Methylorubrum extorquens: one gene and its partner. The protein of the gene in region 1 interacts with the protein of each later gene in a pairwise test. Links are inferred from orthologs where the notes say so. Each region holds a gene or a part of one and is shown in the gene's direction. Other genes may lie near its edges. The genes, in order: bioB and J2W78_RS06505.

What was found.
Region 2: the proteins of bioB (region 1) and J2W78_RS06505 interact in binary tests that used the Escherichia coli proteins (3 or more experiments, as listed by UniProt). The link is inferred for Methylorubrum extorquens from one-to-one orthologs.

Annotation. Positions count from the first base shown.
Region 1 is NZ_JALJXF010000001.1:1,961,299-1,969,515, forward strand. Bases 5,457-8,217 are described here. They hold bioB (biotin synthase BioB), read left to right. Parts: upstream 5,457-6,204; coding sequence 6,205-7,230; downstream 7,231-8,217. Other genes in these bases: J2W78_RS09245 (tetratricopeptide repeat protein), read left to right, coding at 5,457-6,162; aspS (aspartate--tRNA ligase), read left to right, coding at 7,320-8,217. In the rest of the region: J2W78_RS09220 (bifunctional diguanylate cyclase/phosphodiesterase), read right to left, coding at 1-420; J2W78_RS09225 (prephenate dehydrogenase/arogenate dehydrogenase family protein), read left to right, coding at 813-1,613; J2W78_RS09230 (OmpP1/FadL family transporter), read right to left, coding at 1,669-2,994; J2W78_RS09235 (fumarylacetoacetate hydrolase family protein), read left to right, coding at 3,263-4,147; J2W78_RS09240 (alpha/beta fold hydrolase), read left to right, coding at 4,153-4,923; more of J2W78_RS09245, read left to right, coding at 4,951-5,456. UniProt on the Escherichia coli protein: Catalyzes the conversion of dethiobiotin (DTB) to biotin by the insertion of a sulfur atom into dethiobiotin via a radical-based mechanism.
Region 2 is NZ_JALJXF010000001.1:1,328,935-1,337,158, reverse strand. The notes cover bases 2,671-5,438. They hold J2W78_RS06505 (class II glutamine amidotransferase), read left to right. Parts: upstream 2,671-3,530; coding sequence 3,531-4,346; downstream 4,347-5,438. Other genes in these bases: J2W78_RS06500 (sigma-70 family RNA polymerase sigma factor), read left to right, coding at 4,595-5,329; J2W78_RS06510 (hypothetical protein), read left to right, coding at 2,671-3,368. Outside these bases: J2W78_RS06515 (quinol:electron acceptor oxidoreductase subunit ActD), read left to right, coding at 238-2,142; more of J2W78_RS06510, read left to right, coding at 2,139-2,670; J2W78_RS06495 (MucR family transcriptional regulator), read right to left, coding at 6,074-6,604; J2W78_RS06490 (hypothetical protein), read right to left, coding at 6,975-7,373; J2W78_RS06485 (vWA domain-containing protein), read left to right, coding at 7,611-8,224.

The DNA of each region.
Region 1 (8,217 bases):
CAGGCTGCTGGCCGCCATCGCGCTCACACCGGCATAGTGCATGCCCGAGATCGCCGCCGCCAGCACGAGGCCGGCCGCCGCCACCTTGAGCGGGTCGTGGTCCGCCCGGCACCAGATCATGAGGGCGATCAGCGCTCCGGCCACCGCGATCCCGATCGAGGCCGCGGTGGGAAGGAGGCCGTAGGCCGCCTGCGCACCCGGCTGAAAGGCCAGCATCGCCACGAAGTGCAACGACCACACACTGCAGCCGAACACGGAAGCCGCCGCGATCAGCCAGGGGGCGACCGACCGGCGCTCGGCCCTTGCGGCCTCGGCCATCAGAGTCACGGTGGAGAAGCAGCCGAGCAGACAGATCCCAGCCGAAACGGCGACGAGGCCGAAATCGTGCTGGCCGACGACACAGGCGACGATTTTGAACATGAGGAACGGTGAGCCCAACGACCAAAGGCCGGCTTAGGCCTCGCTCCTTAAGGTGATGTTGCCAGCATTCCGCTCAATTTTATCGTATTTGTATCGAAAATTCACATAATAACCTAGATTATATGATGAAATTGCCTCCATGTTCGCATCAGAATATTTTCTTTATGGCATCATAACGCAACCGTCCAAATGCGCTGCTTGACGGCGGACCTGCGCCTGCCGTAGAGCCGCGCCATCATGACGGGCTTCTTCCTCTCCGAGTCGTATCGCGCGCCGCTCCCTTAAGCGGCACCGGACTCGTCATGTCTTCAGCCGCTGCGTCGTCGGCGGCTGAGGATCAGGAAACATCCCGCAACGGACCGCCGGCCTCGCCCACTTTCCGAGGTCACACCGTGTCTGCCCTGCATCCTCCCGCTCCCCGCCCGTCGGTCGGCCTCGTCGGCTTCGGTGCCTTCGGCCGCCTGATCGCCCGCCATCTCGCGCCGCATGCCAGCCTGACGATCCACGATCCCTACCTGCCGGCCGAGACGGTCGCGGCACAGGTGGGGTCGGAGGCGGTCGCCGCCGACCTGCGGCATGTGGCGTCCTGCCCCGTGGTGATCCTCGCCACGCCCGTGGCGCGCCTTGGCGAGGCGGTGCGGGCGCTGGCCCCGCATCTGCGGCCGGGCACGCTGGTGGTCGATGTCGGCTCGGTGAAGACGGGGCCCGCCGCGATCCTGGCGGCGGGATTGCCGGCCGATGTCGAGATCCTCGCCACCCATCCGCTGTTCGGGCCGCAGAGCGCGGGTGACGGCATCCGGGGCCTGAAGATCGCGGTCTGCCCGATCCGCGGACGGGGCGCGTTCAGGGCGGCGGCCTTCCTGCGGCGCGGGCTCGGGCTCGACGTGATCCTGACGACGCCGGAGGCGCATGACCGGGCGATGGCCTCGGTCCAGGGGCTGACCCACCTGATCGCCAAGGTGCTGGTGGCGATGGAGCCGCTGCCGACGCGGATGACGACGCGCAGCTTCGATCTGCTGATGCAGGCGGTCGGCATGGTGCGGGACGATGCCCCGGACGTGTTTCATGCCATCGAGCGCGCGAACCCGCACGCGGCGCAGGTGCGGCAGCGCTTCTTTGCGCTCGCCGGACAACTCGATGCCGAGTTGGCAGGTGATGCGATGACCGCCGAGCCGGTCCGGCTCGCCTCGTAGAATCGACACGCCCCGCGCCGGACTGGCGCGGGGCGTGTCGCGTCCGATCAGCCGATCAGAACTTGCGCACCAGCGGGGCCGGGGCGACGGCGGCGGGGGTGTCCCAGTGGTAGCGGAACCCGACCGAGACGACGTCGGCGCTGACGTCGGTAGTGGCCGCGAGCGGGATGTTGCCGACATTGTAGTCGCGGCCCGGCCCGGCCTGCAGAAGCCCACGGTCGAAGAAGGCGTGGGCGTAGCTGGCCGTCAGCAGCACCTTCTCGCTCCAGCGATAGCTGCCGCCGATCGAGACGACGTAGCGGTCGCTGTCGGGCAGGCGTGCCGAGCGGTTCGAGAAATCGATCGGCACGTTGTCGTAGCCGAAGCCGGCCCGAAGGGTCAGGTTCGGCGACCAGTCGTACTCGGCACCGATCGAGTAGAAGAACGAGTCCTTGAAGTTGAGCGGCAGGTGGTTGACCGTCACCCCGAGGGCCCGCGAGACGATGCCGACGTCGCCGAGCCTCGACCAGTTGTCCCACTCGAAGCCGAGCTGGATCCGGGTGACCGGGTTGATCGCCTGGGTCAGGCCGACGCTGACCTTCTCGGGCGTGTTGAGGTTGGCCCGCACCTGCCCCAGGGCGATCGCCTGGCGCGGATCGGGGAAGCCGATCGAGCCCTCGATGTCGTGGTGGACCGAGGAGCGGTAGCCGACGCCGATCGCCGTGCCAGCGGCGGGGGTGACGAGGACACCGGCGGTGAAGCCCACGCCCCAGGACTCGCCCTTGAGGAAGCCCGACGGGTAGAGGCCCGGGAAGACGCCGGGCACCGGCACCGCCTGGCGCAGGGTCAGGCGGAAATACTCGATGCTCGGGCCGGCGGCGACGGACAGCCAGTCGTTGACCTTGAAGCCGACCACCGGGTTGAAGGCCAGGGAGAAGATCCGCGAGGAGCGGGCATAGGGGGAGCCGGCCCAATCCTGGCGCGGCTTGGTGACGAGGCCGTAGGGCGCGCCGGTCTGGATGCCGACCCAGAGCCGGTCGGTGAGCTGGTAAGAGGTCGCGCCCGAGGGCAACACCGCCCCCTGGCCGATCTCGCCGGAGGAGCCGAAGGGCAGCAGGCCCGGCGCGGTGCCCACCGTCGGCGTGATTTCACCCGAGAGGTTGACGAAGGTCAGGCTCTGCTCGCTGGCGAAACCCGGCCGCATCGTCACCGTCGCCGGGTTCCAGAAGATCGACGAGACGCCTGCCCCGCCCGAGGCCGCGCCCGCAAAGACGACGCCCAACCCCTGTGCACTCTGCTCGCGCAGCCCGAAGGCACCGGCCTGCGCCCCTGTCGCGCCCACCACCGAAGCGGCCGCGACTGCCCCCGCGAGCCCGAGCGCGCGGATCGTCCCCCCAGTCATTCGTTTTCTCCGAAGTGTCTTCTTATCGACCCAAGTTTAGCGACCCAAGTCCCATCCGTGATGGAAGAGGATCGTGCACGTTCGGTCCAGGGGGGAGAAAACCGAAAACTGAATTATATATCAATTGAGGAATTTATGTCACGGAACCGGGGTCATCCCTGTGCCCGTGCGTTGGATGCGGTCGCCCGGTGCCGCTTGCACCCTGGATCGGTCGCGGCCATGCTCTCGCCCCCTTGGGCGAGCCTCGATCAGGACGGAGACGCCGACGATGAAGTTGATCCGGCACGGAGCGAGCGGTGACGAAAAGCCGGGCCTCGTGGACGCGAAGGGCGGCTTGCGCGACCTGTCGGGAACCCTGCGCGATCTCGCCGGACCGGGCCTCTCGCGGGAATCGCTCGACCGGCTCGCGCGGATCGACCCCGACAGCCTGCCGCTGCTGCCGCCCGATACCCGCCTCGGCCCTTGCGTCGGCGGCACCCGCAACTTCGTGGCGATCGGCCTGAACTACGCCGACCACGCCGCCGAGACCGGGGCCGCGATCCCGGCCGAGCCCATCGTGTTCAACAAGGCGCCCTCCTGCATCGTCGGCCCAAACGACACGGTGATCCTGCCGAAAGCCTCGGCCAAGACCGACTGGGAGGTGGAGCTGGCCGTAGTGATCGGCGCCCGCGCTTCTTATGTCCACGCCAACGAGGCGCTGCGCTACGTGGCGGGCGTGTGCATCTGCAACGACCTGTCCGAGCGCGAATTCCAGATGGAGCGCGGCGGCACCTGGACCAAGGGCAAAGGCTGCCCGACCTTCGGCCCGCTCGGCCCCTGGCTCGTCACCCTCGACGAGATCCCGGATCTGAAGAACCTCGCGATGAGCCTCGACCTCAACGGGCAGCGGATGCAGACGGGCTCGACGGCGACGATGATCTTCGACGTCGCTCAGATCGTGGCCTACGTCTCGCACTTCATGATGCTGGAGCCCGGCGACGTCATCACCACCGGCACCCCGCCGGGGGTCGGCCTCGGCATGAAGCCGCCGCGCTACCTCCGGAGCGACGACGAGATGGTGCTGCGCATCGACGGCCTCGGCGAGCAGCGCCAGCGGGTCGTGGCCTTCGACGACTGGACCGCCAAGGTCGCCGCCGGCGAACCGACGAACTGACGACGATGACCGCCGCCCTGCAGAACCGGCCCGGTCCAGTCGTCTTCCTCGGCGGCGGCCCTGGCCTGCCGGTCGCCTACGCCGCGGATCCGTTGCGCCGCACGGGCTTTGCCGCGGATTGGTCCTTCTTCGAGCAGCCCGGATGCGGTGAATCCGGTGCTCCCGGCCCCGTCACCGCGGACAGCGTGCGCGACGCGGCCCTTGCCTTCGTCTCAGGGCGCGCGGGGGAGGGCGCGGTCAGCCTCGTCGCGCATTCCTGGGGGGCGTGGCTCGCCCTCGCCCTTCTCGATCGCCTGCCGGCCGGGCGCATCGCCCGCGTCGTGTTGCTCCACCCTGCCCCACCGACCCGTGCCGGGCGCGAAGAAGCGATGGCCGCCCTGTTCGCCCGGCTCTCGCCCGAGGCGATGGGCCGGGCCGCACCGCTCATGGCGCGGACCGACGCCGAGGCCGGCCGCGCCGTCATGACGATCCTGCTGCCGGCCTATTGCGGGCGCGAGACCGACCTGCCGGATCTCGACCTCGCCCTAGTGCCGGCGGTCTATCACGGCGTCTCGGCGAGCCTCGGCGACGACGACCAGCGCGGGATCGTGGCGGCCCATACGAGCCGCCTCACCCTCGTCTTCGGCGAGGCCGACGTGTTCTCGCGCGACCTCTACGCCCGTCATGCCGGCGACCTGACCGGGCTCGACGTCGCCACCCTGCCCGGCGGCCATTTCGGCTTCCTGGAGGACGCGGCCGGCTTCGAGGCCATCCTGCGCCAGCGGGGCGTGATCTAAAAGCCCCGCGCCATGGCGACACCCTCGGTGACACGTTCCTTGCCGCTGCCGGACCGGCCCTCGGTCGCCGTGCTGCCCTTCGCCGATCCCGATGGCGATTTCGACACACAGGCCCTGGCCGAGGGGCTGTCCGAGCACGTTACCGATGCGCTCGCCTGCACCCCCGGCCTGTTCGTGAGCGCGCGCAACTCCGCCTTCACCTTCAAGGGCCGCGCCGTGCGCCCGGACGAGGCCGCCGGACGGCTCGGCGTCGCGCACATCCTCACCGGCTCGCTGGCGCGGGCGGGCACGCGCCTGCGGGTCCAGGCCCGGCTGCACCGGACGGCGGCCGATGCGCCGCTCTGGATTCAGGATCTCGACGAGGACGAAGGCGCCCTCCACGCCCTGCGCAGCCGGATCGTCGCCGCCACGGTGGCGACGGTCGCGCCGGACCTGCCCCAGGACGCATCGCCGGAGCGGGTGGGGCCGCCGCTCGATGCCGGCGTCTACGGGCCGTTCCTGTCGGCCTACTCGAACCACGCCATGCCGAGCGCCGAGAGCGTGCGCCTGCGCATTGCCTCGATCGAGGCCGTGCGCCGTCTCGTGCCGGAGCATCCCCTGCCCTACGCGCTGCTGGCGCAGTGCTACACCAACCTCGTGGTGCAGGGTTGGGGCACGGATGCGGCGGCCGATTGCGCCGAGGGCGCGCGCCTCGCCCGCCTCGCCCTGGAGCGCGACGACGGCGACCCGGCGGTGCTGATGATGGCCGGGCACACCCTCGCCTTCCTGGCCCAGGATTACGAGACGGCGCTGGCCCTGCTCGACCGCTCGCTCGCCCTCAACCCCAACAGCGCCGCCGCCTACGAGCGCAGCGGCTGGGTGCGCTGCTACATCGGCGAGGCGGATTGGGCCGCAACGCATTTTCGCGCGGCCAAGCGGCAGAGCCCGCTCGACCCCAACACCTTCCGCTTCGATTCCGGCCTTGGCCTCGCTCTGTGCATGGCCGGCGCGCACGAGGAGGCGCTGGCTTGGCTCGACCGCTCGATGGCGGAAGACCCGACCTGGACCAGCACCCACCGCGTCCGCGCCGCGAGCCTCGCCTGGCTCGGCCGGCAGGCGGAGGCCGAAACCGCCGCCGCCCGCTTCATGGCGCTGGAACCGTCCTACCGGGCCAGTCGCGCTATGCGGCTCTACCGGCCCTCAGTCGGGAAGGACCGGTTCGTCGAGGGGATGCGGCGGGCCGGGGTGCCGTTCGCGTAGTCAGGCTTGATTTTTCCCGCGCCTTCGCCCTCAAAGAGGCCCATGAGCGACACCGTAGTCTCCCTCACCGCTTCCTCGGCCGCTAGCCCGGCCTCTGCCGCCATCCGGCATGATTGGACCTTGGCCGAGATCCAGGCGATCCACGACATGCCGCTGCTCGATCTCGTGCATCGGGCGGGCGTCGTGCATCGGGCGCATAACGACCCCGCCGACATCCAGCGGGCGGCGCTTCTGTCGATCAAGACCGGCGGCTGCCCCGAGGATTGCGCCTATTGCCCGCAATCGGCCCACCACAAGGGCGCGAACCTACCCCGCGAGCGGCTGATGCCGGTCGAGGCCGTCCTGAAGGAGGCCGCCGCCGCCAAGGCCAACGGCGCGCACCGCTTCTGCATGGGCGCGGCGTGGCGCAAGCCCAAGGACGGGCCGGATTTCGACGCGGTGCTGGAGATGGTGCGCGGCGTGCGCGGCCTCGGCATGGAAGCCTGCGTCACGCTCGGCATGCTGACCCAGAGTCAGGCGCAGCGCCTCGCCGAGGCCGGCCTCACCTCCTACAACCACAACCTCGATACCGGCCCGGAATTCTACGGCGACATCATCTCGACCCGCACCTACGACGACCGGCTCCAGACGCTCGAGCATGTGCGCGAGGCCGGCATCGGCGTCTGCTGCGGCGGCATCGTCGGGATGGGGGAGCGGGTGCGCGACCGGGCCGAGATGCTGCTGGTCCTCGCCAACCACGCGCCGCACCCGGAGAGCGTGCCGATCAACGCGCTCGTTGCCGTCGAGGGCACGCCGCTGGAGGACCGGCCGCCGATCGATCCGCTCGATCTCGTGCGGATGTGCGCCACCGCCCGCATCGTCATGCCGAAAGCCCGCGTGCGCCTCAGCGCCGGGCGCAAGAGCCTGACCCGCGAGGCGCAGATCCTGTGCTTCCTGGCCGGCGCCAACTCGATCTTCTACGGCGAGCGCCTGCTGACCACGGCCAACAACGAGGCCGATGCCGACGCCGAGCTGCTGCGCGACATCGGTGTGCCGGTGCCCGAGGTGACGCTGGCCGCCGCGGAGTAGGGGCACGGCAAGGGGCACGGTAAGCCGGCCCTCGCCTTGACTTGAAACGCCTCCCGTGAATGGTGCCGGCTCATTCTCAAGAGCCCGCCATGCACCGTTACCGTACCCATACCTGCGGGGCGCTCCGCCCGTCCGATGTCGGCGCGAGCGTCCGACTGTCCGGCTGGTGCCACCGTATCCGCGACCATGGCGGCGTGCTCTTCATCGACCTGCGCGACCATTACGGCCTGACGCAGTGCGTGATCGATTCCGACTCGCCCGCCTTCAAGGCTGCCGAGACCGCACGCTCCGAGTGGGTGATCCGCATCGACGGCCGCGTGCGCACACGGCCCAGTGGGACCGAGAACGCCGAGCTGCCGACCGGTAGCGTCGAGGTCTATATCGACGATCTCGAAGTGCTCGGGCCCGCGGGCGAGCTGCCGCTGCCCGTCTTCGGCGACCAGGAATATCCCGAAGAGACCCGGCTCAAGTACCGCTTCCTCGATCTGCGCCGGGAGAAGCTGCACGCCAACATCATGAAGCGCGGCGCGATCGTCGACTCCTTGCGCCGCCGCATGCGCGAGGGCGGTTTTTTCGAATTTCAGACGCCGATCCTCACGGCCTCAAGCCCCGAGGGTGCCCGAGACTATCTGGTGCCGTCCCGCGTCCACCCCGGAAAATTCTACGCGCTGCCGCAGGCCCCGCAGCAGTTCAAGCAGCTCACGATGATCGCGGGCTTCGACCGCTACTTCCAGATCGCGCCCTGCTTCCGCGATGAGGATGCCCGCGCCGACCGCTCGCCGGGCGAGTTCTACCAGCTCGACATCGAGATGAGCTTCGTTACGCAGGAGGACGTGTTCCAGGCGGTGGAGCCGGTGCTGCGCGGCGTGTTCGAGGAATTCGCCGGCGGCAAGCGCGTGACGGGGGAGTTCCCGCGCATCACCTATGCCGACGCGATGCTGAAATACGGCGTCGACAAGCCGGACCTGCGCAACCCGCTGATCATTG
Region 2 (8,224 bases), 640 kb from region 1 along the record:
TATGGCATTGCTCTTTGGTGCGGGACGGCACATGGCGGGCGCTTACCGTTCGCATCTGCGTGCGGAGGGCCTGCCTTTCCGGCGTTTCCCCAGCCATCCCGTTCGGCAGCGCCTTTCCCCTACCCTCCTTTCGGGCGACACGGATGGCCGTGCGAGACATTCCATCGCCCGCCTTTCTCCGTCAGGATCGCAATCAGGATCGGAGCCGCCCGCAGCCTGCGGCCGACCGTTGAGCCGATGACCGAACGCGTGTTTCAGCCTGCGGCCGAGCCCGCTCCCCTCTACGGCGCGCCGGTGATCGGGGCCGGGGAGACGGTCGCTTCGATCGCCGCCGCGCTCGCGGGGAGCGTGCTCGCGCCCGCCGGTGGCTTTTGGCGGCTCGGCGTCGCCGCAACCCTCGTCCCGATCCTCGTCTGGGCCGGTCTGCGCTCGGCCGTGCCCGTCGAATTCGGTCCGGCCGGCGCCGCGTGGTGGATCGGGCTCGCTGCGGGCTGCCTGCTGATCTCGGGGCTGCTGCTCCTCGCGGGCGTCGCGTGGCGCTGCGGGATCGGGCGCCTGACGCAGACCGCTGCCCTGCTCTGCTCAGGTCTCGCCGCGCTCCACCCGGCGCCGGTCCATCCGGTGAGCCTCGGGGCCTTGCTCCTGGCCAGCCTCGGCCTCTGGGCGGCAGCGCTCCTTCCGGATGTAGCGGTGTTACGCGACGTCGCGGGGCCGGGTTCCCGACGCGCCCGCCTCTACCGGACGTTGTCCGCCGGCTGGTGCGGTTCGGCGCTGCAATGGCTCGCCTGGGAGCGGGCCTGCCGCGGCTTCGGCCTGCTCGGCATTCTCGCGGCGGTGGCGGTGCTGATCGATCTTGCGCTCGCCGCCGCCCTGCGCACCGACCGGCACGACACCTTGCTCCCCGTCGCCCTTCTGGTCGAGGCGGTGCTCTCGGGTGCCGGGCTGACCGCGGCGCTCGCCACGACCCTGCGCCGAAGCCGCGGGCTCGACGGCCTCATCACCGGCCGGCATCTCGATATCCTCGGGCGGCTGCTGCTCGCCTTCGGCCTTGCCGCCCTCTATTGCCACGTCACCGAGATCGTCACCGCCCTGCTCTACGGCGACGCTGCCGAGCGGGCGCGCCTGACGCGCAGGCTCTTCGGCGACGAGGCGCCCGCTTTCTGGACACTCATGCTCGCCGGGCTTCTCCCCACGCAATTGTTCTGGATCCCCGCGATCCGCCGCAGCGCCCTCGCCCTCGGTCTGATCGGCGCCCTCGTCGCCATCGGTCTCGGAGCGGATCACGTGCTTGCCACGCGGATCGGGGCGGCGGGGGCAAGCCTCGCGGATCTCCTGACCGCGGAGGTCGCCATGCTGGGGTCCGCCGGGCTGTTCGTCCTCGGCCTGCTGCTTCTTCTCCGCCTCGTGCCGCCGGTCGGAATCGCCGAGACGCGCCAGCTCGCCCTCGCCGAGAACGCGCACGCCGCGCCGCGGGCGCCGGAGATCGCGCCGAACATCCGGCCGGGCCAGCTCCCCGGCCAGCCTCTCGCTCAATCGTTTGGCCAGCCCCCCGGCCTCATCGCGATCTTCGCCTCGGAGGCCGGGCTCGCCGAGGCGGCGCGGGGGGTCTCGGGGGCCCGCGCGCCCCGCCTCGAGGCCTTCGCTCCGGTGCCGATGCCGGAGGTTGCCGGCGCCCTGCACCGAGAGGAGCGAAGCCTGAACCGCCTCGCGCTGTTCGGTGCCTTTCTCGGATTTGCGGCCTTCGTCGCCATCCGCATCGCCGGCCTTGCCGGGGAAATGCCGGACGGGCCGGCGAGCGTGGCGGCGCTCCTCGCCCGGCCGCTTTCGTGGCCCGATGTCTGGCCCCCTCCCTGGCCGGCCTCCTGGCCGTTATCCTGGGCGATGGCAGCGGTGCCGGCCCTCTCCGCCGCGGCGGCGGGTGGAGTGCTCGGCCTCGGCGTGGCGCTCGTCTCCGCTCTGAGAACAGGGCGGACCGGCCGCGTCCTCCCCTCCGCTCTGGCCGGACATTTCGTCCTGACGATCGAGCCCTCCGGCACGCCGTTCATTCCGGCGGCCCTCGCCCGGCGCCTGAACGCCCTGCCGGCGGATGCGGGACGCCCCCTCGCCCTCTACGGCCCCGCCGCCGGGGAGCCGCAGCGGTGAGCGCGGAGGAGAAGGGCGGTGCCGCCCGCAAGGCGACGGGGGCGAAATCCGCGGGTGCGTATTTCCGCGATCCGGCCCGCCGCCCGGCGGCGGCCTTCGCCGTGGGAATGGCCTGCCTGCTGCTGGCGCTCCACCATGCCGGGCTGCCCCGGCTCGCGCCCGCCTATCTCGCCGCCTGGACCTGCCTTCTCGCCCTGCCGGCGGGCGCGCTGCCCGTCGTCATCATGATCGAGCGGGCCGATGCGTGGCGCCCGCAGCCCGAGACCGCGTTGCTCGAGACCCTGCGCGGTCTGCTGGTTCTGATGCCGGTGGCCGCGATCCTCGCGCTGCCGATCCCGGTGGCCGCGTTCCTGCTCTACCCGGCGCCGGAAAGCGCCGGGCCGGATGGTCCGCTCGCCCTCCTCGGAGCCGCGCCGCCGCTGCTCGCCGCCCGCCTCGCCCTCTATTTCGCGCTCTGGACCGGGCTCGCCCTGCTCTTCGCCCGCCGCGGCGGCGAGCCCTGGGCCAAGGCCGGGCGGATCGACGACGGGCGCGCCGTGCTCGGCCTCGGCCTCCACACCGTGGTCGGCACGCTGGCGGCCGGCGACCTCGTCATGTCGGTCGGAACCGATCCCGGCCCCCGCTTCCATGCCAGCGCCTTCGGATTGCTGGTGCTGGCGGCGTGGTCGAGTCTGGCGCTCGCCGCCGCAATCCTCGTTGCGCCGCCCGACGCCGGCCCCGCCCGGCGCCGCCACGATCGGCTCACGCCGCTCGCTGTGCTGCTCCTCGTTTGGGCCGGCCTGCATGTCGTGCAGTTCCTGATGCTCGGCGCCGCCGCCGATCCGGGGGCCGCCGCGTGGTATCGGCTGCGCGCAGGCTTTTCCGGCCGCGCCCTGGCACTATCCGCCGCCATCGTGGTGGGTCTTGCCGCCATCCTGACCCTGCGTCCCGGCGAGAACCGCACGCGGCTGGTGGCGGCGCTCGCGGTCGCGGTCCATCTCGCCGAGCTGTTCTGGTTCGTCACGCCCGCCTTCCGCGGCTACTTTCGCGTCGGCCTCACCGACCTGTTGGCGCTCGCCGGGATGATCGGGCTCGCCCTGGGACTGGCGCCTGCGGTCCGGCGCCTGATTCCGGGGCTCGCCGTCACTCCTGTCTGGCCGGGCCGCGAGGGCGCGCGGGGGAGACCGGGCGCGGCGGCGGGGGACATGCGCCCCAAATCGGTTGTTCCGCCCCCCGAAGCTTCCTAGAGCCGTATCCAAGCTGATCGCACCGGGCCGGCGTCGCTCGATCCTTGTTTTGATGCGCATTCTTCCGACGAACCGGTTTCCACTTCGCCGGTATGCGCTCTAGTTTCCCCTCCCCGCCCCTCTTCGATCCCACCGCGCGCGACGCAGAAGACCCCGGCTACCATGTGCGAACTGCTCGGAATGAGCGCGAATGTGCCGACCGATATCCGCTTCTCCTTCGCCGCCCTGGCCCGGCGCGGCGGCGAGACCGGCCCGCATGCCGACGGCTGGGGTATCACCTTCTACGAGGGGCGCGGTTGCCGCTCCTTCCACGACCCCGAGCCCAGTGCACGCTCCGAACTCGCCAAGCTCCTGCGCCGCTATCCGATCAAGAGCCGCATCGTCGTGGCCCATGTCCGCAAGGCCAATCGCGGGCGCGTCAGCCTCGAGAACACCCATCCCTTCTCCCGCGAGCTGTGGGGCCGGCGCTGGACCTTCGCCCATAACGGCCAGCTCAAGGGCGTGAAGCGGCTGCCGCTCGGCCGGTTCGAGCCGATCGGCACCACCGACAGCGAACACGCTTTCTGCTGGATGCTGTCGCAACTCCAGGAGCGCTTCCCCAAGCCGCCCCGCGCCGCGACCCTGGAGGCGGCCATTGCGGGTTACGCCCGCATCCTTTCGGAGCGCGGTGTTTTCAACATGCTGCTCACCGACAGTCGCGTGCTCTATGCCCATTGCGGCAAGCGGCTCTGCTACCTCACCCGCCGGGCGCCGTTCGGCACGGCGACGCTGATCGACGAGGATTGGCGGGTCGATTTCGCTCAGGAGACCACCGAGACAGATATCGTCACCATGATCGCCACGCGGGCGCTGACCCGCGACGAGACCTGGACTGAACTGGAGCGCGGCGACACCCTCGTTCTCACCGACGGGGTGGTGCGGGTGCTGAAGGGCGCGACGCGGCAGCGTCCGATGCCGGATATCCACGGCGCGGCCTGAGGGCGGTCGATCGGAAAAAGCGGATGGACCTGCCGATTTGCCGCATTCACGCGGCAGGATCGGCGAATCATCTCACTCTTTGGGGCGACAGCCTACCGTCCCGTGTGCAAGCGTGGCAGTATTTCGCGTGGCGCGGGTGTGCTGGATCGGAGCGATGCGCTACAGCTATGTTAAGGGCCGTGCCGGGGCCTGCCCCGCGTGCTGCACTGCACCGTCTTTGCCGAAAAGTCCCGATCGCGAAGTGCCCGATGCGTAACGATACCGAAGCGACCCTGGATCGTCCCGCGATGACAGACGGCCGTCCCAAACTTTCCGACTCGATCCGCAGCCATCTCGGCGATCATCTGCGCAGCGTGTACGACACGCTCGGCGCCGGCGAGGACACGCCGTCACGCTTCTCCGAGCTGATCGGCAAGCTCGAAGCGGCCCTCAAGGCCCAGGGCGAGCGGATCGATCCCGAATTCCGCAACGGCCTGCTCTCCGCAGTGCCGTCCCTGCGCGCCTTCGCCCTGTCGCTGACCTCGAACCCGGCGCGCTCCGACGACCTCGTGCAGGACACCCTGCTCAAGGGCTGGCAGCACCGCGCCCGCTTCCAGCCGGGCACGAACCTCAACGCATGGCTCTTCACGATCCTGCGCAACATCTTCTACTCGGATCACCGCAAGCGCGTGCGCGAGGTCGAGGATCAGGACGGCTCCTACGCCGCACGCCTCGCCACCGCGCCGCATCAGGGCGACCGGCTCGACGTCGAGGATCTGCAGACGGCGCTCGCCAAGCTGCCGCCGGACCAGCGCGAGGCCCTCGTGCTGGTGGGTGCCGAGGGTGTCTCCTACGAGGAGGCGGCGACCATCATGGGCTGCAAGGTCGGCACGGTGAAGAGCCGCGTCAGCCGCGCCCGCGGCCGCCTCGCCGAACTCCTCGGGTATGACGAGGAGGACCTCTCCTCCGACCGTCTCATCCAGTCGGCGATGCCCGACGCCTGATTATTTGCTCGACGGGCGCCGGTGCCGTTGTTGCGTCACCCTGATGTCCGTCCGAGTGAAAGCCGATCCGTGGTCTTCGCCGGCTGATCGAGTCCTGATGCTGTCCGGAAGCCAAACCCAGGACAGCGGGGTGTCTCAAGTCTTGCCGCATCGGTTGTCGAAAGCCATCGTCCATCGCGCGTGACGATGCCCTGAAGGACGTTCTGGAGATCCGCCTGATTGGCATCCGATTGGATCACCGCGGGATGGATGCCGTGGGGCGAAACCAGAAGCCATCAATCGAAAATCGTATGACGCGGAGGTCCGGGAGCCGGCATGGCCGGGCCGGTTGCGTCGGATCGTACGCGACGATCTGAGCGACCTTGGGAGGTTTCGAATTCGGCATCCGTACCGGGTGCTCCGGCGCGGAAATTCGACGTCCCTCCCCCGCCCGCTTAGCAGAATGCGGGTGCCGCGCGGTCCTGTCGTGTCGGTGCCCCGTTTTGCGAAAAAGCGTGTTCCGCAATCGGCGCGCCGCGTCTTACGCGTGAGGTCTGCGGCGAGCAGAAGACGGCAGGCCACGGGGAAGCCGAGCGTGTCAACAGCGAGACGCTGCCGCTGCGAGCCTTCCATGTGATCCATCGAGAGCCGTAGGCAGGCCGGGCGGCCTTTCGATCGGCCGGGACCGTCGCTGCGCGGACCAACGTCAACGCACCAGAGGCCGGCCGGCGGAGTCCGATGACTCCGCCGGCGCGGCATCGATCCTCAGGCGGCCTTGCGGCGCCCGCCGGTCTTGCGGCCTTCCGCGGCGGTCTTGCGGCGCGGCTCGGGAGCTGCTTCCGCCACCACCTCATCGACCGGCTCCGCGGTCTTCGCCGAGGATTTGCGGCGCTGCTGGCCGAGGCCGAGATCCTTGGCGAGGGCAGAGCGCGCGGCCGAATAGTTGGAGGAGACCGTCGGATAATCGGCCGGCAGGCCGTAGCGGCGGCGGTAGCCCTCGATGTCGAGACCGTGCGTGGTCAGGTGCCGCTTGAGCGTCTTGTAGGGCTTGCCGTCGATGAAGGAGATCAGGGCATCCGGCGTGATCGACTTCTTGATCTGTGCCGGTGTCGCCCGCTCGACTTCTTCTTCCTTGGGCGCCTGCGGGGCCGACAGGGCGACGAGGGCGGCATGAACCTGAACAATCAAACCCGCGAGTTCGGGCGATGGCAGAGAGTTGTTGGAGACATAAGCCGAGACGAGATCGGCAGCGAGCTCGATACGGTCGTGTTGCGAGACCTGACTGTTATCCGACATTGTAAATGATCCTATTTTCCCCTCGTTCTTGTGAGCTAAAAGGATCTAGAAAAGATTCAAGTCCGTTTTGCACCATTTGCCCGGAAAACGACTGCAAAATCGGGAAAAACCACGATTTGGCTGCTATTGCGAACGATCAGTCCGGATCAGACAGCAGGTTGGGATCTCTCCAGGTGGTGCACGCAAGCTGAGGTTCGATCAAAGGTACGATGAGGGGCGCTTGATTCGTCCGTTCAACAAAGTGTGAGAGGTCAGTCCGAGCTGACCAGCGATCTCGGCAGGTCGAGCCCGCCGGCTTTCATGATCACGGCAGATCCGCGACCGTTCGGCCCCGCCGTGACGGCCGAACTCTATGGGTCGGAGCCTGCAGTTACAGCCCCGGTAGCATCGCCTCATCGTCTCCGCGCTTGGCGGCGGAGCGGCGTTGCCCGCTCTGCTGAGGCAGAGTGCAGCGATAGACCACCGCGTCGGGCGGGCCGAGGGCGGCGTTGAGCGGAACCGTGACGGTGTCGCCCGAGAAGCGCCAGTGTCGGGTGCCGCGATCCCAGTACAGCCACACGGTGCTATCATGGCCCTTCACGTCGAACACGGCGGCCTTCTTCGACATCGCCCGAAGAGTCCGTGGCTCGTAGAGGCCCTTGCGGCGATAGGCGGCGCGGGACTCGGCGTCCTGACGATCGACGAAAGTGTTCTGGACGATTTGCAGGGTCGCTCCGGGTTTGCGGAGGAATTTCTTGAAATCGCTCAGGGATCGCAAGACCACGGGCATGGGGTCCTTCCCATCGTCAAGTCACGAACGCGTCGTGCATTGTGCGATGCATCTTACGTCCGTTGAGATGACGGCTGTTCCTTCCGCACAAAGGCGATCCCGGGTGATATCCACCGGAAAGCGCCGCTGTCCACAGGAGCGGCGACCGATCCGGCTGTTCCAGGGGCCGCGGCATCGCCCGGCCCCGGTGTCCGGCATCGGCTTGACCCGCAGGCCGGGCTCGGGCGTTTAGGCCTCATGCTGCTCCAATTCTTTACGGGCCTGCGCGAGGCCCGCGTACCGGTGTCCCTGCGCGAATACCTCACCCTGCTCCAGGCGATGGAGCGCGACCTCGCGGACAAGCGCGTAGAGGAGTTCTACTTCCTCGCCCGCACCGTGCTGGTGAAGGACGAGTCCAACCTCGACCGGTTCGACCGGGTGTTCGCCTCGGTCTTCAAAGGGCTGGAAACGCTGGGCGAGGCGGTCGAACCCGCCGCCATCCCCGAGGAATGGCTGCGCAAGCTCGCCGAGAAGTATCTCTCCGAGGATGAGAAGGCCGAGTTGAAGGCGCTGGGCTGGGACAAGCTGTTCGAGACGTTGAAACAGCGCCTCGCCGAACAGAAGGAGCGCCATCAGGGCGGGTCGAAATGGATCGGAACCGGAGGCACCTCACCCTTCGGCGCCTACGGCTACAATCCGGAGGGAATCCGTATCGGCCAGGACGGCAACCGCAACTTCCGTGCGGTCAAGGTCTGGGACCGGCGCGAGTTCAAGGATCTCGACGATTCACGCGAACTCGGCACCCGCTCCATGCGGGTGGCGCTCCGCCGCCTGCGCCGCTTCGCCCGCACGGGGGCGGCCGACGAACTCGA